Regions from separate parts of the Bacillus sp. GW823-FHT06B01 genome, predicted to be linked through region 4. Evidence: riboswitches for the same ligand, from Rfam matches in the RefSeq annotation. Region 4 holds a riboswitch; each other region holds the start of a gene.
What was found. A riboswitch is a leader RNA that binds a small molecule or an ion and turns the genes downstream of it on or off. The one in region 4 is predicted to bind S-adenosylmethionine.
Positions count from the first base shown of each region.

Region 1: it holds a riboswitch for S-adenosylmethionine, as region 4 does, so the genes downstream of both, metK (methionine adenosyltransferase) here and mtnW (2,3-diketo-5-methylthiopentyl-1-phosphate enolase) in region 4, are expected to answer to the same signal.
Region 2: it holds a riboswitch for S-adenosylmethionine, as region 4 does, so the genes downstream of both, AC1Q8N_RS24860 (methionine ABC transporter ATP-binding protein) here and mtnW (2,3-diketo-5-methylthiopentyl-1-phosphate enolase) in region 4, are expected to answer to the same signal.
Region 3: it holds a riboswitch for S-adenosylmethionine, as region 4 does, so the genes downstream of both, AC1Q8N_RS25110 (cyclase family protein) here and mtnW (2,3-diketo-5-methylthiopentyl-1-phosphate enolase) in region 4, are expected to answer to the same signal.

Region 1 covers NZ_JBXAHR010000002.1:113,788-119,700, reverse strand. Annotated here, with positions in the region: gene AC1Q8N_RS07570 (glycosyltransferase family 4 protein) at 1-63, shown strand, start outside; gene AC1Q8N_RS07565 (molybdenum cofactor guanylyltransferase) at 349-951, opposite strand; gene AC1Q8N_RS07560 (MogA/MoaB family molybdenum cofactor biosynthesis protein) at 948-1,457, opposite strand; gene AC1Q8N_RS07555 (hypothetical protein) at 1,557-1,733, shown strand; gene AC1Q8N_RS07550 (hypothetical protein) at 1,788-1,967, shown strand; gene AC1Q8N_RS07545 (hypothetical protein) at 1,974-2,153, shown strand; gene metK (methionine adenosyltransferase) at 2,195-3,394, opposite strand; SAM riboswitch class I at 3,564-3,685, opposite strand; gene pckA (phosphoenolpyruvate carboxykinase (ATP)) at 3,914-5,500, shown strand; gene AC1Q8N_RS07530 (hypothetical protein) at 5,795-5,913, shown strand, end outside.
Region 2 covers NZ_JBXAHR010000007.1:22,554-28,466, forward strand. Annotated here, with positions in the region: gene AC1Q8N_RS24840 (TSUP family transporter) at 1-579, shown strand, start outside; gene pruA (L-glutamate gamma-semialdehyde dehydrogenase) at 733-2,280, shown strand; gene AC1Q8N_RS24850 (hypothetical protein) at 2,476-2,613, shown strand; gene AC1Q8N_RS24855 (cysteine hydrolase family protein) at 2,858-3,421, opposite strand; SAM riboswitch class I at 3,662-3,768, shown strand; gene AC1Q8N_RS24860 (methionine ABC transporter ATP-binding protein) at 3,892-4,911, shown strand; gene AC1Q8N_RS24865 (methionine ABC transporter permease) at 4,901-5,566, shown strand; gene AC1Q8N_RS24870 (MetQ/NlpA family ABC transporter substrate-binding protein) at 5,588-5,913, shown strand, end outside.
Region 3 covers NZ_JBXAHR010000007.1:76,102-82,014, reverse strand. Annotated here, with positions in the region: gene AC1Q8N_RS25125 (MFS transporter) at 1-731, shown strand, start outside; gene AC1Q8N_RS25120 (nucleotidyltransferase domain-containing protein) at 747-1,529, opposite strand; gene AC1Q8N_RS25115 (PRK06851 family protein) at 1,651-2,760, opposite strand; SAM riboswitch class I at 2,910-3,022, shown strand; gene AC1Q8N_RS25110 (cyclase family protein) at 3,107-3,739, shown strand; gene AC1Q8N_RS25105 (hypothetical protein) at 3,767-4,147, opposite strand; partial or broken gene AC1Q8N_RS25100 (ATP-binding protein) at 4,326-4,789, opposite strand; gene AC1Q8N_RS25095 (S-adenosylmethionine decarboxylase related protein) at 4,947-5,913, opposite strand, start outside.
Region 4 covers NZ_JBXAHR010000002.1:783,032-788,944, forward strand. Annotated here, with positions in the region: gene AC1Q8N_RS11205 (NAD(P)-dependent oxidoreductase) at 1-203, shown strand, start outside; gene AC1Q8N_RS11210 (DUF3909 family protein) at 209-541, shown strand; gene AC1Q8N_RS11215 (hypothetical protein) at 584-859, opposite strand; gene AC1Q8N_RS11220 (1,2-dihydroxy-3-keto-5-methylthiopentene dioxygenase) at 1,166-1,678, opposite strand; gene AC1Q8N_RS11225 (methylthioribulose 1-phosphate dehydratase) at 1,656-2,294, opposite strand; gene AC1Q8N_RS11230 (2-hydroxy-3-keto-5-methylthiopentenyl-1-phosphate phosphatase) at 2,291-2,950, opposite strand; gene mtnW (2,3-diketo-5-methylthiopentyl-1-phosphate enolase) at 2,947-4,191, opposite strand; SAM riboswitch class I at 4,256-4,361, opposite strand; gene AC1Q8N_RS11240 (pyridoxal phosphate-dependent aminotransferase) at 4,426-5,604, opposite strand; gene AC1Q8N_RS11245 (carbon-nitrogen family hydrolase) at 5,619-5,913, shown strand, end outside.

The sequences.
Region 1 (5,913 bases), 670 kb from region 4:
CGTGGGTTACTTGCCCAATACGAAACCGTCCTTCAGAACACCGCATCCGAATTACTCGCTTAAACAGAAGAACTCCCTTCAACTAGACGAAGGGAGTTTATTACACAATTATAAATTTTAGTTTCATAAATGATACATAAGGTTAAATATTGTTTTATTTCTATATTCATTATATCAAAAATAAACATAACTAAACAGACTTGTAATAAAAACCCATAAAAATTAATATATGGTTATACAGTGTTTTAACTAACTGTATATTGATTTTAAGAATTCCCCTTAAAATCAACTTACTCACATACCTTTATACAGTAATTGTTCCCCAATTTCTGTATATCAAAAAACCTTTCATTCATTTGAAAGGTTTTTTTGAGCCTGCACATATTCTTCTTTCGTATTCACATTTATAAACCAATCCGCATTCGCTTGTACATCTTCTCCAGCAACATACTTTACATTACATTGTAATAAAAGCTGGCCCACACTTCTTTTTTCTTCCTGAAGCAAAGCATAAATCTTTTCTTTCATACGGTTATGATACGCTGCAAGTAACGGTTGTTTTCTTCCATTAATAATAGGTACAACCGCATCATATTCATTACTCGTTTGCTCTAGCAAAATGGTAAACCATTCGCGCGAAACATTTGGCGCATCGCAAGGCATAATAGCGTACCAATCTGCTTCTATATATTCCATACCTGATACAATGCCGGCAAGTGGTCCATTTCCTTTATAATGCGGAATATCTTCTATAACAGGAACTTGTACGAGTTGCTCTACTCGCTCTTTTATATCAGTATGGCTAATTACTACAATGTCTTGCAAAGTATTTCCCATCACTTTCACAATATGCTCAACAAAAGTAGTTCCCTTCCAAATTGCTAACGCTTTCGGCTCACCGAATCGACTCGATATACCGCCTGCTAATACAATTCCAGCATACTTACTCATTGGCGATGCAGCTCAAATGTAATATGACCTAATTCCGGTAAAATCAATTTATTCATCGCAAGGCGAACTGCTCCGCTCGATCCTGGCATCGAGAAAACTACTTTGCGCCCAATTGTACCACCAATCGCTCTACTTAACATTGCGCTGCTTCCGATATCTTCTAAATAGCTAATCATGCGGAACAACTCACCAAACCCGACAATTTCTTTATGTAATAACGCTGATACTGCTTCAATCGTCACATCACGCTTCGTAATACCAGTTCCGCCATTTGTTAACACGACATCAACATCTTCTCTATGATAACCAGCTAACACTGCTTGCTGAATACTTTCTTTATCATCTTTTACAATTTCATAAGAGGTCACTGTATGCCCTGCCTCTTTTAACAATTCATGTAATAGTTGTCCGCTCTTATCTGTCTCTTTTGTACGTGTATCGGAAATCGTCACAATCTTACAACGCACTTCTTTTGGTGCTTGTTTTTTATGTTCATTAACACTCATTTTTCATCTTTCCTTTCATTTTATTGTAAAATTATGTATGAAGCGAAGAATTCAACATGATACAATATAAGTATGTTTATCCATATAAAGGAGCTTTACATGATTCAAAATATGAAACGGTCCGTACCCATTATACCATTCCTAATTATATTATCCCTTTTTCAATGTATCGCTTACGGGTTCGATATTAACTTTTTAAAATTATATGTAATTATGCCTGATGGTGGTATTCGTTACTATTTGACTAGCACATTAATTCCTCTTGCACTTGCCTAGATAGTAGATTTTATTTTTAAACGTTCTACCTTTAAATAAGGAGGTCTACTTACTATGGAACTTTATAAAAAACTAACAACAACATTCATCCTCTTATTCATCGCTTCCATTACTGTCGGATTTTCTCTAAAAGGCGCAATTCCATACGCTACATTAGTAAGCATTATATTCGCAACACTATTTTTACTAAGCAGTGCCTTTTGCGCAGGTAAAGCACGCCACATGAAAGGTTGATTACATATGTTCCAGAAGAAACCAATCCTTTGCAAATCATGTGAAAAAGAAATACAAACGTATGAAAAGGCATGGATTCATATGCCTTTTCCGGCAAGTGGCATGACGAATATGAAAAAGTATATTGAGCTAGACGGCGAAGTGTATTGTAACTCATGCATTCAAATTGTAAGTAAAACAAAATAAAAAAAGCTTTGCGCTCACGGCGCAAAGCTTTTTTTCATATATTATAGACCAGCTTGCTCTTTTAAAGCTGCAGCTTTGTCTGTACGTTCCCATGTTAGGTCTACATCAGTACGTCCGAAGTGGCCGTAAGCTGCTGTTTGTTTATAAATTGGGCGACGTAAGTCTAGCATTTTAATAATACCAGCTGGGCGAAGATCGAAGTTGTTACGAACTAGTTCTACTAGTACGTCTTCAGATACTTTACCAGTCCCGAATGTATCAACTGAAATTGATACTGGTTGTGCTACACCAATTGCGTATGCAAGTTGTACTTCTGCTTTGTCAGCAAGACCAGCTGCTACGATGTTTTTCGCAACATAACGAGCTGCATATGCTGCAGAACGGTCAACTTTCGTTGCATCTTTACCAGAGAATGCACCGCCACCGTGGCGAGCGTATCCACCGTAAGTATCAACGATGATTTTACGTCCTGTTAAACCAGCATCACCTTGTGGTCCACCAATTACGAAGCGGCCAGTTGGGTTAATGAAGAATTTCGTTTCTCCATCCATTAATTCTGCTGGAACTACAGCTTTAATTACATGCTCTTTTAAATCGCGATCGATTTCTTCCCATGTAACATCTGGATGATGCTGTGTAGAAATTACGATTGTATCTACACGTACAGGTTTACCATTTTCATCATACTCAACTGTAACTTGCGTTTTTCCATCCGGACGTAAGTATGATAATGTGTCATCTTTACGTACTTCAGTTAAACGGCGAGCTAATTTGTGAGCAAGCGAGATTGGAAGTGGCATTAATTCTTGTGTTTCATTACATGCGAAGCCAAACATTAAACCTTGGTCTCCCGCACCAATTGCCTCAATCTCAGCGTCAGTCATTAGACCTTCGCGTGCTTCTAGCGCTTGGTCAACACCCATAGCGATGTCAGCAGATTGCTCATCGATAGATGTTAAAACTGCACAAGTTTCTGCATCGAATCCGTATTTTGCGCGTGTGTAACCAATGCCTTGAATTGTTTCACGAACGATTTTTGGAATATCTACGTAAGTAGAAGTCGTAATTTCCCCCGCTACCAATACTAAACCAGTTGTTACAGTTGTTTCACAAGCTACACGTGCATTTGCGTCCTTTGATAAGATCGCATCTAAAATTGAATCAGAAATTTGGTCACAAATTTTATCTGGATGTCCTTCAGTTACAGACTCAGATGTGAACAGATGACGTTTTTTTGTCATGTGGTAAACCTCCCTACAGTAATTGTATATATTGTACGGAACTCATCCTTAATTTGCCACAAACTGCGACATACATTTATTCTCCCACACAAGCATACAGAAAAACCTTTCCTACTTTGCATAGAGGAAAGGTTTAATTTGCTACTTGCATACTGCTTTTTGCCCTTTGCTCTTATCGTTCGAGACCGTTAGCCTCGCACAGGTTTTAGCACCTATTCACCTGTATTTACCACTACAAGTGAGGTTGCTGGGCTTCATCGGGCCTGTCCCTCCGCCAGCTCGGGATAAGAGAGTATCCGTCCCAACCTATACTAAAGAAATGATATTCATTTGTCAATTAATATTCACATTTTCCTGAAAGTTTTTCTCAATACGCCTGGAATGAAATATTAATAAGGAAATAATACATTCACACAAACAAAAAGAAATAAATAGTATACATTATTTATATAATTGTGTTATACTATTGTTGGGGATTACGAGAAATATTTCATTAAATGAAAAGGATGGTATATAAATATGAGTACTGTGAATGTCCAAATTGGTTTACACGAATTATTGAACGGAAGCAATGCACAGATTCAACTAAGTGTTCCGCAATTAGTGGAAAAAGTATTAATGCGAAATGAAGGGAAATTAACTTCTACTGGTGCCGTTTCTGCTTCAACAGGAAAATATACAGGACGTTCTCCTAAAGATAAATTTATTGTGAAAGAAGCATCGGTTGCTGACAAAATTGCTTGGGGAGCAGTGAATCAACCGATTTCTGAAGAACATTTTAATAAATTATACACTAAAGTTTTAGAATACTTAAAAGAAAAAGAAGAGTTATTCATCTTCAATGGATTTGCAGGCGCTGACCGCAATTACCGCCTACCAATTCAAGTTATTAACGAATATGCATGGCACAATTTATTTGTACATCAATTATTCATTCGTCCAACTGAAGAAGAATTAACAACTCATGAATCAGAGTTCACAATTGTTTCTGCACCGAATTTCAAAGCTGATCCAGCTGTTGACGGTACAAACTCTGAAGCATTCATTATGGTTTCATTCGAAAAACGTATCGTACTAATTGGTGGTACAGAATACGCTGGAGAAATGAAAAAATCAATCTTCTCTATTATGAACTTCTTACTACCTGAACAAGATATTCTTTCTATGCACTGCTCTGCAAACGTAGGTGAAGAAGGCGACGTAGCACTATTCTTCGGTTTATCTGGAACAGGTAAAACAACATTATCTGCTGATCCACACCGTAAATTAATCGGTGATGATGAGCATGGTTGGTCTGATAACGGTGTATTCAATATTGAAGGCGGTTGCTACGCAAAATGTGTAAACCTTTCTCACGAGAAAGAACCACAAATTTTCGATGCAATCAAATTTGGATCTGTTTTAGAAAACGTTATCATTAATAACCAAACGCGTATCGCAGACTATAACGATACTACTTTAACAGAAAATACTCGTGCTGCATACCCTATGCATGCGATTGACAATATCGTACTGCCAAGTGTTGCTGGACACCCAAATACAATCATTTTCTTAACGGCTGATGCATCTGGCGTATTGCCTCCAATCAGTAAGTTATCAAAAGAACAAGCTATGTACCATTTCTTAAGTGGCTACACTAGTAAACTAGCAGGAACAGAGCGCGGCGTTACATCTCCGCAAGCAACATTCTCAACTTGCTTCGGTTCACCATTCTTACCACTTGATGCATCTCGCTATGCTGAAATGCTTGGTGAAAAAATCGAGAAACACGATGCGAAAGTATTCTTAGTAAACACTGGCTGGACTGGTGGCGAATACGGCATTGGTAAACGTATGAACTTAGGTTACACTCGTGCAATGATTCAAGCAGCATTAAGCGGCGAACTTGCGAAAACTGAAACAGCTAAACATGACATCTTCGGTCTTGAAGTTCCACTTCACGTACCAGGTGTACCTGACGAAGTGTTAATGCCTGAACAAACTTGGGCTGATAAAGCTGCTTATAAAGAGAAAGCAATCGAGCTTGCGAGCGAATTCAAAGAGAACTTCAAAAAGTTCGACAGCGTTTCTGAAGATATTATTAACTTAGGCGGTCCAATCGCTTAAGTACAAACTTTCTGTTGGAATACCCCTTTTACTCATATGAATAAGTGTCGTGTAACCGTAAAGTTCCGTGTACTCACCGACAAAACCCAATGCGGCTTAACGGTTATACACACTTACATAAAAAAGAAGCTTACGTTTTTAACGTAAGCTTCTTTCTATATCTTATCTCTCCATCTATGACTTAGTTCATAAAATTACATACCAACATCCTAATTTTGCTGAAAATTCATTTTATAATCATTCGTTTTGAGTTTTTTATGATACAATTTACATATACAGGAAAGGATGAGGGCTATGAAAAATTTTTCTCGTACAGGAAAAATTTTATTCAGTTATGGAGCGATCCAAATGTTTTGGGGACTTGTGACGCTTAACGTTAATTTATTTGAGCATACAAATGAAACGATAAAATA
Region 2 (5,913 bases), on a different contig from region 4:
TATTTTATTCGATCAGGAAAGGTCGATTTTAAAATTGTAGGAAAGTTAATCCCGTTAACTGTTATAGGAGCGGTCGCAGGAGCTTTAGTAGTAAAGTTTATTCCGCCGGATATTTTACGTCCGTTAGTGCTTGTGATGTTGGTGTTTATTGCCATTTATATTATTGCAAAAAAGGATTGGGGAAGTGTATCTACCTATAAGAAGATGACGAAAAGAAAAACATTAATATTTTTCTTTGTTATTTTAATGATAGGGTTTTACGATGGATTTTTTGGACCAGGGACAGGATCCTTTTTAATTTTTGCATTTTTATTAGTTGGTTTGGATTTTATTCAAGCGGCAGCATCTGGAAAACTTTTGAACTTTGTTAGTAATATCGTATCTTTAATTACTTTTTTATTTTTAGACGTAATTCATTTTGAATACGGTATTATTATGGGATTGTCGATGATTTTTGGCGCTTATTTTGGATCGAAGTTTGCAGTTCAAAAAGGTGTTGGATATGTAAGAACTTTATTTTTGTTAGTAACTATTTTATTGATTGGAAAAAACATTTTGGAATATACTCATATTTTGTAGAGTTATACGTATGTATAACTCTATTTTTTTATTATATTTTAAAAATTAATTAATTTTTAAAATATAAGTCTAGGAATATTTGAATAAATCTAAATTATCGTGTAGAATAATGTTGTAAAATGTAAACGTTTTTCTAAGGGGAGGCTAAAAAGAATGGTAGTAGCATACAAACATGAGCCATTTACAGATTTTTCAGTGGAGGCTAACAAATTAGCGTTTGAAGAAGGTTTAAAGAAAGTAGAATCTTATCTTGGACAAGACTATCCATTAATTATTGGGGGAGAAAAAATCACTACAGAAGACAAAATTGTTTCTGTAAACCCTGCAAATAAAGAGGAACTTGTTGGTCGCGTTTCAAAAGCAAGCCGTGAGTTAGCTGAAAAAGCAATGCAAGTAGCGGATGAAACATTCCAAACTTGGAGAAAATCAAAGCCAGAAATGCGTGCAGACATTTTATTCCGTGCTGCAGCAATCGTTCGTCGCAGAAAGCATGAATTCTCTGCTATTCTTGTAAAAGAAGCAGGTAAACCATGGAATGAGGCAGATGCTGATACAGCAGAAGCAATCGACTTTATGGAATATTATGGTCGTCAAATGTTAAAATTAAAAGACGGAATTCCAGTAGAAAGCCGTCCAATTGAATATAATCGTTTCTCTTACATTCCATTAGGAGTAGGTGTTATCATTTCTCCTTGGAACTTCCCATTCGCAATTATGGCAGGTATGACAACAGCTGCTTTAGTTTCTGGTAACACAGTATTACTAAAACCAGCTAGTACAACTCCTGTAGTAGCTGCAAAATTCATGGAAGTATTAGAAGAAGCTGGCTTACCAGCTGGCGTAGTAAACTTCGTTCCAGGTAATGGTTCTGAAGTTGGTGACTACTTAGTAGATCACCCTCGTACACGTTTCGTGAGCTTCACTGGATCTCGTGATGTAGGTATCCGTATTTATGAGCGTGCAGCGAAAGTAAACCCAGGCCAAATTTGGTTAAAACGCGTTATCGCTGAAATGGGTGGTAAAGATACAATCGTTGTTGATAAAGAAGCAGATCTTGAATTAGCAGCTAAATCTATCGTAGCATCAGCATTCGGATTCTCAGGACAAAAATGTTCTGCATGTTCTCGTGCAGTAATCCATGAAGATGTATACGACCACGTATTAAATCGTGCTGTTGAATTAACGAAAGAATTAACAGTTGCTAACCCAGCTGTATTAGGTACAAACATGGGTCCTGTTAATGACCAAGCTGCATTCGATAAAGTAATGAGCTATGTTGCAATTGGTAAAGAAGAAGGTAGAATCTTAACAGGTGGCGAAGGAGACGATTCTAAAGGCTGGTTCATCCAACCAACAATCGTTGCTGACGTTGCAGAAGATGCTCGCTTAATGAAAGAAGAAATCTTCGGACCAGTAGTAGCATTCTGTAAAGCAAAAGACTTTGATCATGCACTTGCAATTGCAAACAATACAGAATACGGTTTAACAGGTGCTGTTGTTACTAACAACCGTGACCATATTGAAAAAGCACGTGAAGAATTCCACGTGGGTAACTTATACTTCAACCGTGGATGTACTGGTGCAATCGTAGGTTACCAACCATTCGGTGGCTTTAACATGTCTGGTACAGACTCTAAAGCTGGTGGCCCTGACTACTTAGCACTTCACATGCAAGCAAAAACTACTTCTGAAACTTTATAAGAAATAGTAGAAGAGATCTTCGCAGTCTGCGAAGATCTCTTTTTTTTTTTTTTTTTTTGAAAAAGTTTCTATATATGGATTAAGATAGATATAAGTAGAAAAACTAATAATGTAATAAGGTTTACTTCAGTAAATAAGGTATACTATATTTGTTGAATAGATTCTCTTTAAAGACAAGAAAAGTAGGTGAACAAAGTGGGAAAATATCAATTGGATTACAAAAGTCAGGTAGCCGTGGCAAAGTTTCATGAAAAACAGACGCCTGCCAAATTTGATAAAAAGCAGCAAATTGAAAAATTGCGTGCGGAGTATTTGAAAAAGAAGCAAAAATAAACAGATAAATAATATGTTACGTTTTTGATAGGAGAAACCAGTTCTAAGTACCATATATTACTATTCGGTACTTAGAACTAGCTAAACCCTATTAATATCGGGATAAACATGTAAATAGAAACAAAACAACGAGAAAAGTTGACTTATTAGTCATATTTTTTAGTATTCATTTTAAGGATTTCCTGTATAATACAATTTGAAAGAAAATCTATGGTTTGACAAGAAACACTCTTTTCGGTTTTGCTCACTGAAGGGAGTGTTTTTTTGTAGCCAAAAACTCCTCTGTACTCATTACAGTTGCATATACTCCATTTAAACTAGCCAAAATTGTGTTATGAATATAAACGGCTGGTATAGTAGCATTCTTAAAGGAAAGATCTTTTGTAGCACAAGCATCATGTATAACGGTACATGGAAAGCCGAAATCAAAAGCAGCCCTTACGGTAGCATCAATACACATATGAGTCATCATCCCACATATGACGACGTGCTCAATGTCTAAACGTTGTAATTGTTCTAGAAGATCAGTTTCGCGAAAACTATTTGGATAATGTTTGAGTATAACAGTTTCTTCTCTAAGTGGACGTACGCTTTCATGAATATGTACACCCTCTGTATTGGGTAGGAAAAAAGTAGCATCATCTTTTATTGCTACATGTTGGATATGAAAAATAGGTTCGTTTTTTGTTCTAAAGAGTTGTAGCAGCTGACTAGCATATTGGCTTGCTTCTACTGGATTACGCAATTCCATCTTTCCATGTGGAAAATAATCATTTTGAATATCAACGAGTAAAAGAGCTGTTTTCATATATTTATCTTCCTCCGGTTTCATATTCAAATAATGGTATTCAATTTATAGAAAGGATTCTCCTTTTAAAAAATATGAAGGAGGAGAATTTAACATAACTCTAAAAATCATTATTGTATGTGATTTTTTATTTGAAAATTTTAATAGAGGAATGATTAATATTTTTCTGAAAAATGTATTGACTCTTATTATTCTGAGTTCTATAATGAGAATTAATTAAACGACAATTAAATCGATACATTCTTATCCAGAGAGGTGGAGGGACTGGCCCTACGATACCTCAGCAACGGGTTTTTTAATACCGTGCTAACTCCAGCAAGCCTTATAAAAGGCTTGGAAGATGAGAAGATGTGAACGAGTACATATAAGTGCTCTCCTTCTTATCTTTACGGTTGATAAGAAGGAGAGCACTTTTTATTTTACCTCAAAAGCTCTACTTCAAGTTTTTACAGCATATAGGAGGGAAGAAAATGATTTCTTTTAACAACGTAAGTAAAGTATATGAATCAGGTGGGCAATCTGTTCATGCGGTGGAGGATGTAACATTATCAGTTGAGAAGGGCGAAATTTTTGGTATCATCGGTTTTAGTGGCGCTGGAAAGAGTACGTTATTACGCCTAGTAAATATGTTAGAGAGACCAACGGCAGGAACGATTTCAATAGATGATAAAGATATTACATCTTTATCGACGAAAGAATTACGGAAGCTAAGACAAAGAATCGGGATGATTTTTCAAAGTTTTAATTTATTTAATTCAAGAACAGTGTTTGGGAATATTGCTTATCCATTAAGGTTAGCGAAAGTACCAAAGAATGAGATAAAAGAAAGAGTAAATGAACTGCTGAAGTTTGTAGGATTAGAAGATAAAGCAAACTATTATCCAGAGCAACTATCAGGCGGACAAAAGCAGCGTGTTGGCATTGCAAGAGCACTTGCAACATCGCCAGACATTCTTATATGTGATGAGGCAACATCAGCTTTAGATCCAGAAACAACGACAGAAATTTTGAACTTATTAAAGAAAGTAAATCGAGAATACAATGTAACAATTCTTCTTATTACACATGAAATGCATGTTGTGAAAGAAATTTGTCACCGTGTAGCTGTAATGGAGAAGGGAAAGGTTATTGAAGAAGGAAAACTGTTTGATGTTTTCACACAACCAAAAACAAAGACAACTCAAAACTTTGTACGCTCCATTATTAATGATCATTTACCGGAAAGTGTTCTAGGGAAAATTCAAAATGGTGGACAGATTTATCGCTTAACATTTACTGGGGAAGAGACAGGGCAGCCGGTACTATCATATATCGCGAAAAACTATAACGTCGATGTAAACGTACTGTACGGAAATATTATTGAACTTCAAAATGTGCTATTTGGAAATCTACTTGTAGAACTGCAAGGTGAGCAGAAAGAAATTCAAAAAGCATTACAACATCTAAGACTGCAAGTGCAGCTGAAGGAGGTAGAAGCTCATGCGAGTTGATTGGAGTATATTTTGGCCCCGCATAGTAGATGCGACGGGGGATACCCTCTTAATGGTAATTGTAACCCTTATATCCGCTACAATTCTCGGTATACCTCTAGGTTTACTTTTATATGTAACGAGAAAAGGGAACTTTTTAGAAAATAAATGGGTCTTTTCTATTCTTAATATCATTATTAATACAATTCGTCCGGTTCCATTCATCATCTTCTTAGTAGCTTTAAGCCCACTAACAAGAAGTGTTATCGGAACGACGATTGGAACAGCGGCAGCAATCTTTCCAATGACGTTAGTTGCGTCAATTGGTATTGCTAGAATGGTTGAAACAAATCTTGTTTCAGTTCCAAAGGGAGTCATTGAAGCAGCTCAAGCGATGGGTGCTTCACCATTTAGAATTGTTTTTGAAATTCTTGTACCAGAAGCGTTAGCGCCATTAATTTTAGGTGTTACGTTTATGACAGTTGGTTTAATTGAATTTTCTGCAGTTGCTGGGCTTGTCGGTGGTGGCGGTCTTGGTGACTTAGCGATGACATATGGTTATCAACGTTTTGATACATCAGTTATGTTCGTAACGGTCGTTTTACTTATTATTCTCGTACAGGTAGCTCAAAATTTAGGAAACTACTTTGCGAAAGTCTTTTTACGCAGATCATAAAAAGGAAGAGGGGAAAAGAAAATGAAGAAAATTTTAGCATTTGCATTATCAGCGATTGTAGGAATTTCAGCGTTAAGCGGCTGCTCAAGTGGAGACACGGGGGCAGGAGCAAAAGAGAAAGTAGTTCGCGTTGGCGTAACCGGAACAGATGGAGACGCTTGGGAAATTTTAAAGAAAAAAGCTGAAAAAGAGGGAATTAAAATTAAACTGGTGGAGTTCTCTGATTACACAACGCCAAATAAAGCGTTAGCTGATGGAGATATTGAACTAAACTCATTCCAGCACGTTGCTTTCTTAGAGCAATTTAAAAAAGAGCATAAGTTAGATATTACAGCTGTCGGTACAAC
Region 3 (5,913 bases), on a different contig from region 4:
TCATTCCTTTCATCATTCGTTATTTACCTGAATCCATTCAATTTTTGTTATCACGTAATCGACAAGAAGAAGTGGAACAAATCCTTAATCGTTTTCAAATTGAATTCAATGCAAAAGAGGAAACTCATCAAGCCCCACCTAATATACGAAAGAAAAATGGATTTCTTACGTTATTCTCAAAAGAGTACATAAAAGCGACGCTGCTTTTTTGGATTACTTATATAATGGGAATGTTTTTAATATACGGTTTAAACACTTGGTTACCGCAGATGATGCGCCAAGCAGGATACCCTCTTGGATCTAGTCTATCATTTTTACTTATGCTAAATGTTACTGCCGCTATCGGTGCATTATTTGCTGGAGCAATCGCGGATCGTATAGGGGCTAAATTTGTTATTAGCATCTCCTATCTTATGGCAGCTATATGTATTGGACTATTAACAATTAAACCATCTGTTACAATCATTTATCTTTTAATCGGCCTTGCTGGAATTGGATCAGTCGGTATTACTCAAATATTAAATGCATATGTAACACAATACTTCCCATCCCATATCCGAGCTACCTCCTTAGGCTGGGGACTTGGACTTGGCCGAGTTGGTGCGATTGCTGGTCCTATTCTTGTCGGTATTATTATGACAATGCAATATGACTTAGCATGGAATTTTTACTTATTCTCATTCGCGGGTCTTCTTGCAGCTATATCTGTTTTCTTTATTCCTACAAAATAAAAAAAGAGCACAAACTCACTTGTGCTCTTTTTCATATACTTCAAACAACATATCTCGAAACAATGTATTTAAACTCTCAATATCAATTCCTGATCCCTTTTCAATTCCTTTTACATATTGCTGATAGTAATGAATTTGTTCTTCTAAAAATTGATTCAACACCTCAATTTTTAATCCAACATCTAATTCAGTACCTGCCTTTTTCTTTATTAACAACTGTTCAATTTCATCTAATACGCTACGTTCTAACGATAATTCTGTAATCAATCGACCGAATTCTACAGGTGGTAAAGTTGTTTTCTCCTCTAGCCACTTACAAGCTAAAATAGGACGCAATACATAAAAGTATTTTTTCAATTTTACGTTCTCACCTTGCAAAAATTCACGATAATTTTTTGAAGCCATATGTAAGTAATGATATATCGTTGCTTTCGGATCAAAGTGCTTATCACTCATTTGCTGAAGCTGTTCTGGAAAATGAGAGTTTTTCGAATAGAAAATCGGTGATCGAATCCATTCGAGTAAAGCTGGGTTTGACTTTGCGAATAACTGTAACGCCTTTTTAATATCCCACCCGCTTATATCTAAATCATCACTAATCGGATACTCAATTACATCTCGTTTATCATGAATTGATAAATACCACTCTACCGGATGCATATAAACAAATCTAACATCATAATCACTATCTTTCGATGGAAATCCCCAAGCACGACTCCCTGATTCCACTGCAAATAAAATTTTCACATCATTCTCTTGTTCAATTCTTGCTAACTCCACTCTAATTTTCTCTCTCATTTCATACCCTCTCCATTTTTTGATTATTTCCTTGGAAATTCGACAAATATACTCCTAATTTTACTACATACTAAAATAGCTGTCAGAAAATTCCCGACAGCCTACCAAAATCCTTTATTTTTTACTTGTTCTTTTCTGTTACACTAACCGCAATTCGTTCAAACTCTTTTCGAATCTCCTCTTTATATGCATCTACTTTTGAAAAATCCATAGCAGCAATATATATTCGTTCTAATTTATCACGAACTGATTTCGCTTTCGCTAAGAAAGACATCGCCTCATTCATTTTTGCTTTATATTGAATCGACACGTCACGAATTTCTGTCGCATACTTCTCATCTGTCCCTGGTGTCACAATCAAGGCATACATATCTATAATTTCATCACCTTCGCGGCTCGGAAAATATTCATGTGGTGCGGTGCTATCAAAAATTGCAAACCCTAATTCTCTTACGATAACCATATCAAGACTATTTGGATCAAATCCACAATGATATACTTCAACTTCAAATCCTTTTTCTTCTGCTGCCTTAGCTAATTTTTTAAGCATTGTTGATTTCCCAGATCCTGGGCGTCCTTTTATAAAATAACGATGTGGTAATCCCTCTGTTAAATTAGGAACAAAATCAACTGCTCCTTTCGGTGTAGCTGCCCCTAAAAACCGATGTTTCACAAGCGATTGTTTCCCGCCTTTATCTGTAAATAACTTCTGAATCAGCTGATCGGTTAGTTCATTTGCTTTATTAAAATCAATATTATTAATATATATTTTCTCCCACTCGTCATGTATAACTAGTGCCTCGTTAAAACAAGCGTAAGCAGTTTGAAAAGCCTTGCTTGCTTCTGAAACAAATCGTTCAATTTCCACCTTCTGCTTTCTTAATTTATCTGAGTCCCAAGCAACCCCTAAATTAATATACTCTTCCACAACTCCTGGCATTTTCGGCTCAATAACATGCGGTGATGTTCCATCAACAATTCCTACTTTTAACTTCGGGATAATTACACCATCAACCGATTTATTATCAGAAGAGCAGTGTAAAAATTCAATATCATATCCTTTTTCAACCCACTCGCGACCTATTGCTTTGATTAAAGAAGATTTCCCGGTCCCAGGACCACCCTTTAAAATAAATAACCTGTTTAGCCCTTTTAAATTCTCATCGTATAAATTATGAAATCCTCTAGCTGTATTTCCACCAGCGTAATAATTCAATACATTCCCTGTCACTGCACTCACTCCTTCGCAGCATTCTATTTACATAAGCTACAATATGCGAGCAACTTTATTTGGGTGAATACCTATTTTGTATTGCACGAAAAAAGGAAATGAATTACAATTTAAAGGTAGTGAATATTCAGAAATGAAAACTTAATATGTCTTTATCAAGAGAGGCAGAGGGACCGGCCCTTTGACGCCCAGCAACCTCAGTTTATACAAACTGAATAGGTGCTAATTCCTGCAAAATGCATTGCATTTTGAAAGATAAAACGTAACTATTGTGTACAAAACTCATCTTTCTTGATTATGAAAGGTGAGTTTTTTTATTTCAAAACATATATTGGAGGTATTTAAAATGAAAGTAATTGACCTATCACAAACATTTGAAAACAATATGTCCCAATTCCCTGGAACACCAAAAATCAATTTAGGAGCCATTACAAGCGTTGAAGAGACAGGCTATCAAGTTACAGACTTTCATTCTGTCGTTCATGTTGGCACGCATTGTGATGCTCCTGCTCATTTCATTTCAGGCGCAACGACTATTGATCAATTACCCCTAGATCAATTTGTAGGCGAAGCTGTTCTTATTGATGTAACTCATGTACAAGAACGAAAACTACCTAAAGAAGTATTACACAACGCTGACATAAAAGAAGGAGATATTGTTATTTTCCATTCCAATCTATCTACTAAATGGAATACAGAGGCGTATGAGCAAGAAGCTTTTTATCTTTCTGAAGAATTAGCTGAGGAATTAGTTCAATTAAAAGTAAAATCGGTCGGCCTAGATTTCATTTCTCCTGATGAAGTAACGACAGAAACATCACCAATTCATCACATACTACTTGGGAATAATATTTATTTAATTGAAAACTTAACAAACTTAGATGCCATTCACACGAAACGTTTCTTTTTCTCAGCGGCACCTTTAAAAATTAAAGATAGCGACGGTGCTTTTGCAAGAGCATTCGCTGTAATTTTTTAAACAAACTATACAAAAAAGCAAAGATCATCATTGACCTTTGCTTCTATTTTTTTTATTTAAACTAAGAAAGAATTGCTCAACACGAGGACGTAACCAAGCTAAATAATCTTTCTCTTTCTTCTTTGTACAAGCTATTTCTTCCCCATCTACCATTCCGACAAGCTCTAGCTCTAACAGTTGCCTCGTAAATGCTAACATATTTATTTCTTCTTCTGGATACTCTTCTTTTAATTTCTCCTCAATTTCCCCCAATAAAAAACCGTCACGCATCATTGCCAATGCATCAATCCAAAGTGGCGGCATTTCATATTTTTCTCCTGTAATTGTATCTTTTACAATATAATTCTTTTGCTCTTTTCGAAATTGAATCGTGTGTAAACATACAGTCGAATTTAATGTTAATTCCATCATACCACCTCTTTCATAATATCTGCATAGAAAAAAGGATGCGCGTGCACCCCTTCTTTCTCTAACACTACCGAACCGTTACATGAATAACAAATCTCATGTCGATATTTTCCTCCATTATAAACGAAGTATTTTATAAAAAAAACCCTTCTTGAAACATTTTATAAAATGTTTATATTTACACAACAAGAACACTTTTCTGAAAAATATTTTTCTCTAGCACATTATGCTGTCGGTAAAAAAATTCTACTTTCGTCCCTATTCCCATGCTACTTTGAATCGCGATACTTCCTTGATGTTCCTCAATAATTTTATATGTAATCATTAACCCAAGTCCCGTACCATTCTCCTTTGTTGTGTAAAAAGCATTTCCAATCTTCTCTAGCTTTTCCTTCTCTATACCAAAGCCTTGATCTTCAACAGGAATACACAAATGCCTTTCAGTTTTTTGATATGCACGAATATGAATATCTCCACCTTCTGGCATTGATTCCATTCCATTTTTAATAACACTTGTTTTAATTTTTTATCATCATTATTTATAACAGGTAGATTTCCATCTACTTGCAAATGAAATCTCACTCTATATTGCGCTGCATAACTTTCCATTAGTTGTACAACATATAAAAGGATTTCCTGTATCAAGCTTTTAAATTTGTTCATATAAATATTCCTCATGATCCATACAAAAACTCTACGTGTTACCTCCTTAAATTCTAAGTATGAAATTGCTTTCAGGGCAATATACAACCTTATCATACGAAAAGGAAGGAGACCTCCCCTTCCTTTTCGCTATAACTTATATCCACCTTACCCTATCATGTAGCAGACCATCCGAAAAATTATTATGTCCTATTATAAAATTATTCATATATAAATTTAGATAGTCGCCGTACTTACTTTCTGTATTTAATAATAATTCCTCGACATAGTAAGCACCTTGTCCAAAGTGGTCTAAAAGCAAACTGCACAAGCCTGCATAAATCCCGCACCCTACTTGAAAGTAAGTTGCATTCGTTTTATATTTATGAAAAACTTGGCTACTATTCATTACATTGTACATATACGTCTCGCTATTTTCATAAACGAGTAGCACACCAACCAGATCCTCCCCGGCGATTTCTTCTTCCGCTGGATTAAATACTTTACGATTCCAATTCCATAAATCTTCTACTCGATCTAAGTTCTGTCTAATTACATTGGTCGTATACTCATTAATTCGGTAGAGAAAACCCACTTCCATGTTAAAGTTTTTTCCTAAAATTAAAACTTCCTCATGTGGCATTAAACAACCATAAAACTCTTTCTCTCCTAACTTTACTTTATACTCTGAAGCATATACATCTTCATAAAAATAAAGGGGACGATGATGACTCATATACATCGGATAACTCCATATTGCTTCATCTAGAAATCGCTCTACTGCCCATGAAGCATAAAGTGTATGAGGCTTTATCAGTGCTGTACCATTCAAAAATGACGTATCATGTTCTACTATATAGCATGCTCTTGGCTTTTCCTGTGGACGTTCCTTCATAAGTTCAACGACCATCCATTGAACAACACCTGGATTCATACCTGAGCCTATAATTGCTTTTGTATTTGTAAATTTCTCTTTCTCCTTCTCAAACCTCGTATATCTTTCCGTAAGCTGAAAGCCGATTAAACTATCGTCCTGATCTACTGCCTCATTTTCCAAAGCTGAATTAATATAAAAAATTCCAAGTTCATTACAACAGCTTAAGACTCTGATCGTATCTGCACCC
Region 4 (5,913 bases):
GAATGTTAAAGGGAGATTTTGAACCAGGGTTTTATGTAAAGCACTTTATGAAAGATATGAAGATAGCTTTAGATGAGGCTGAAAAATTACAATTACCAGTACCAGGTTTAAGTTTGGCGAAGGAATTGTATGAAGAGTTAATAAAAGATGGGGAAGAGAATAGCGGAACACAAGTGTTATACAAAAAATACATAAAGGGGTAAATGAGATGGATCTTCAAAAATTTGATGAGATGATTGATACTGTACAACGAGCAATTTGTATACAAATTAATGAGAAACAAAAAGAAGCTTTTAAACAAAAGTATGATTTTGAGCCGGAATTCGAATATGGAAGAGATGAGAAGGGGCATTATGTTATTCGAACTTCAAAAAAGATGTTAGAAGAAATGGATTTTTATTTGGCATTGAAATATGATCGAGATGGAGTTGACCTTTATATGCAAGCAGAGATTGACGGTATATGTCACGTATCTGTTAGCTATAGTGAAGACGTCTTGCACCTACAAGAATTGTTTCAATTTCTAGAAGAAAATAAATAAAAGTCCTCATTTGAGGACTTTTATTTATTTTTAATTTTATAATTATAAGCTAGAAGCCCGGCGGCATCGTTCGATTGGGAATGGAATAACTTGCGCGATGTGATTAGGACCGAATTGCTTTGCACGAGCATGGCGTACTATATAAAATGCACACAGAATTGAAACAGGAATAGCACCGAATAAGCCGAAAAATAAAGCGCTTACACAAGATGCGACAAAACCTAAAACACCAACTTCCAACTCTTCCATAATAGCTCCTAGAATAACAGGAAGTGCTCCACACGTAACCCCTAGTATAAGTGCGATAAGTAAACTCATGATTATCCCCCTCTGTTTGCGATATTCTTTTCCTTTTTATTTAATTGTAGTATATCATATACAAAACAGAATTTTCAGAAAAAATTCAAAAAAAGTTCAATAAATGTTCAAAAAGTGTTAAAAAATTCGCTTAAAACATAGAAGGGGAGATTGTTTTGGAATAGACGGAATCATATGCTTGAGAAAATAAAAAATCAGGCTTATTTCATTTTTGGAAATAAGCCTGTTCCATAGGAGGATGTATATATGTAGAGTGAATAAAAGGTTGGAAAAGGGGATCCAAGTCCTTTTATTCAACTAACTACCTTAATAAATTGGAACCCAGCCTTCAGTTGTAACAAAAATACGAATAGCTACAACTTGACGATCATCTTGCAAGGTAAAATAATGTCTTGCATTTTCAGGAACAGATATGAGATCGCCTGGCTCAAGTTCAACGTCAAAGAATTTCCCATCTTTTCCTTCAATAGCAAAGATGCCATGACCACTAACAATAAAGCGAACTTCATCATCAGTATGATGGTGTTCTTTTTGGAAATTAATTAATAATTCGTCAAGGTTAGGTGTGCTATTTGAAAGTGAAATTACATCATGTGCTTTATAACCTCGGCGCGCTGAAACATCAGCGATTTCTTTTGAAAACACAGCTAATATTTCAGCCTTGTTTTCATCTGTTAACGAATAATTTTCATTTAAATAAGTAGGAAGTTTAGAGATGTTCCATTTCTCATATAAAACGCCTTCCTCTTGTAGAAATTTAGATACTTCCACTTCATTTTCGATGCGAGTATTTACTTCATGAATACGAATTTGCGCCATTAGAAACGCCTCCTTGAATTGATAATAGTTTTATATGAAATTGGAATAAAAACTCATAAGCTTCTAATCTTTTCTTTGCATCAAAGCTATCTCGGCCCCATACGGTAATACCATGGTTACGGATCAATACTGCTCCCGAATCTCCTTGTATGTGCTTTCGGAAGTTTTCTCCAAGCGTTGGGATATGGGCATGGTTTTCGATAATAGGAATGTGAATTGTTGCACCTTCTTCCCAAATATCGAGAGCTTTAATAATTTCTTGATTTTGAAGGGTGACTGCATCACTATATAAATTTGTGATGACATTATTATCAGTTGTATGAACATGAAGTACGCACCCAGCATTCGTATTGTTATAAATATGTGTATGCAATATTGTTTCTGCTGAAGGGCGTAATTCAGTCTCTAATACGGGAACCCCTAGATGATCTACTAATAGAAAATCATCTGGAGTAGTTTTTGTTTTATCTTTACCACTTGCTGTAATAAGAAAAGTAAGTGGCTCATGACTAACCTTTATAGAAATATTACCACTCGTTGCTGGAAACCAATTTCGTGTTGTTAATTCTTTTTTTATCTCGCTTAAGTCATACCATTGACGAAAAAGTTGTTTCATGATTTCACCTCCAACAAATGTTTTAATTGGGTTTGAACATCGTGAAATGTTTCAAACGGTGTATAAGCAATATAATTCTCTTCACACTTTGTAATAAGGAAGTCACGAGCAAATACTTTATCTGCTTGTTTCGCAGCTTGTAAATCAGTAATTGAATCTCCAATCACAATATGGAAGTCATTCGTATCACTTAATTTACGGATTAAAGATGATTTGCATAATCCGCAATGATTTTGACAATGATGATCACAAGGATGAGGCCACTTAACTGTAATGAATTCATTTGAAAAGTCTGTTTCATTACAGTAAATTTGCTCTTTTGGAATGATTCCTTGTAAGAGTGGATAGACGAAGAAATCCATTCCACCTGATATAACGTAAAAAGAAATGTTATTTTCATTTACAAATTGTATAAATTCATGAAAACCACTACGGATTTCAGCAGTTTCTATTAAAAATTGAATCATATCATCGTGTAGGCTAGTAGGTATTAATTGAAATAATTGAGAAACACCTTCTTGAACAGACAGCTCTTGTGATAAAATTCTATTCTTTACTTCTTCGGCTTCTGGTGGTGCGAATTTTTCCATAATGGACATAATGTTATCATTATTTGTAATCGTGCCATCGAAATCACAAAATACTTGAATACTCATAATTTCACCCCATGAGAGGGATTTCCCCATATTTGTAGTGCACTATGCAAATTTATGTCATCTACTTCATGGAGTGGTGTATTTTGCAAAGTAGCATCAATTGCAGTACGGAAAGCTTTACCGCCCCCTTGCGCTCCACTCGGATGTCCATGTATCCCGCCGCCAGCATTAATAACAACATCTTTACCGAAATCTCGTAGAATAAAGGGAACGAAACCAGGGTGAATACCAGCAGACGGAACAGAAAAACTCTTCTTGAAAAATGCATCGTCTTCAGTTAAATATTTTGAGATAGCAAGAGCCTCCTCTTTTTCTAGTGCAACACTTCCGTATGGAGATGGGAATAATGAAAAGTCAGCACCAGCATAACGTAGTAGCTTTCCTAGTAATAATGGAGAGGAAACTCCATATAACTTGGATGCTGAATAAGCACCACTTACAGCAGGGTGTGCCATAATAGGAACTGGGATTTCATCATCTTCTGCAAGTGATTGTAGTACATCTAGTCCGTAAGCAAATACATTAAATAATAGAATATCTGCCCCAGCTTGCACTGCGCGTTTCGCATTTTCTTTTAAATCAAAAGTTCGTCCTGTTAAATTTACGGCATATAACGTTTTATGTCCGTATGTTTCATATACTGAGTCTAAAACTTCTTTTCCAGATACAATGCGTTTCGTAAGTGGTGTTAATGTATTCTCAAATAATATTTCATCATCTTTTACTATATCTACACCACCAATTGCTTGATCGCGTAATTGCGTTTTTAAATACCCAATATTTCGTCCGATCATTCCTTTAAAAATGCTCATTAAAAGGGGACGCTCATGCACTTGTAAAAGATTTCGAATGCCATCTATCCCGAATTTCGGACCAGGGAAATACCGTTTTAACTCGTCTGAAAATGTTAAGTCGATTAATTTCACTTCGCCATCAAGTGATAGCTTTCCGAATGTAGTTGTTAAAATTGCTGGTAAGTCTGGACTGAAGTTTAATAACGGATATTCGATTTTAATAATCCCACGTTTAACTTTTTTACGTAAATACGAATTGGTATGTTCTTGTTCAGCTAATTCCTCAACATGAATGACGTTGCCTTTATGCTGTTTTAATTGTTCTTGCAATAAGTGTGGCAAATGAGTCCAAGAGCCAATTGTTAAACCGAGTGCAATTTGCTCAGCTTTTTTTTCTAAGTTATGTGAATCATCATGGATTAAATACGTCGCTATAATTCCGCTCATTGTTAAAACCTCCTAGTTAAATAAAAAAACCTCTCAGCTAAGGAGAGGTTTTTTTACAACCAGCTCCTTATCTGTCAGCGTAATGCTGCGAGAATTAGCACCGTGTCTACAATTGTAGATCGGTTGCCGGGTTTCGTCGGGCTCGTCCCTCCACCTGCTCTTGATAAGAAGTATTTAGAAATGTTTAAATTTTTAAGATAACTGAATTTTGTCAGATATTTTTCATGTTGTCAATTACTTTTTGAAAAAATTTAATTTATCAATTCGATTAATGGCTTCTCGTAATCTATCTTCTGTATGCAAGAGACCAACACGGACATACCCTTCGCCATGCTCACCAAATCCAACACCAGGAGCAACTGCAACGTGTGCTTTTTCTAGTAAAATATCAGAAAATTGCTCAGATGTATATCCTTTCGGAACAGGAAGCCATGCAAAGAATGAGCCTGTTGGAATGTCTACATTCCAACCAATTGAGTGACAAGCTGAAACAAGAGCGTTTCTTCGAGATTCGTAACTATTTACAAGGTCTATTACGCAAGACTGTGAACTTAATAGTGCTTCGCGGGCAGCATCTTGAACTGCACCAAAAATACTAACATACATATGATCTTGTAATAAGTTAATTGTCTCAATCACACTTTCATTCCCCACAGCAAAAGCGATGCGCCATCCAGCCATATTGAAAGTTTTCGATAGAGTGTAAATTTCAATACCTGTATCTTTAGCACCGTCTGCTTGCAAGAAACTAACAGGTTTTTGACCATCGAATCCAATCGCACCGTAAGCAAAATCATGAATGACTAATATATTATGTTTATTAGCAAAATGAATCGTTTCATCAAAGAAATCTTTTGATGCAGTAGCACCGGTAGGATTATTTGGATAGTTTAAAAACATTAACTTTGCACGCTTAGCGGTAGTGGCATCAATTTTTGTATAATCTGGTAAAAAATTATTTTCTGCAATAAGCGGCATTGTTTCAAATTGTGCTTTTGCTAAAGCAACTCCTGATAAATAATCTGGATAGCCTGGATCTGGAACGAGAATAGTATCACCAGGGTTTGTAAAACAAAGTGGTAATTCTACTAATCCAGCTTTTCCACCAAACAAAATAGCAACTTCTGTTTTTGGATTTACTACTACATCATATTCGCGTTGATAGAATGTTGCCACGGCTTCTTTTAAACTTTCGTGTCCGCGAAATGGCGGATATTTATGATGAATGGTCTTTTCAGCAGCATCTTGTAAAGCTTTTACGATATGCTGCGGTGTTGGTTGATCTGGATTACCTTGACCTAGATTAATAACATCGTGACCAGCTGCAACGACTTTGTTAACTTTTGCAACAAGTGAAGCAAAAAATTGTGTAGGCAATGATGTTACTATCTTAGAAGGTTGAAATAATTTCATACTTTCCACCTCTTTTGAAAGTTGTTACAATTCTAGTGACAAATGATATAATCTTTCCAGTATTTTGTAAAGAAAAAATTAAGAATGGGGCTGACAAAATGAAAGTCGCATGTATTCAAATGGATATTGCCTTTGGAGATGTAGAAAAGAATATTGAGAATGCTAAAAATAAAATAAGCGAAGCGATGAAGGAAAGACCAGATGTGATTGTCTTACCAGAACTATGGACAACGGGATATGATTTAACGAGGCTTATTGAAATTGCAGATAGGGATGGATTGCAAACGAAAGAAGAGCTGAAAGAATGGT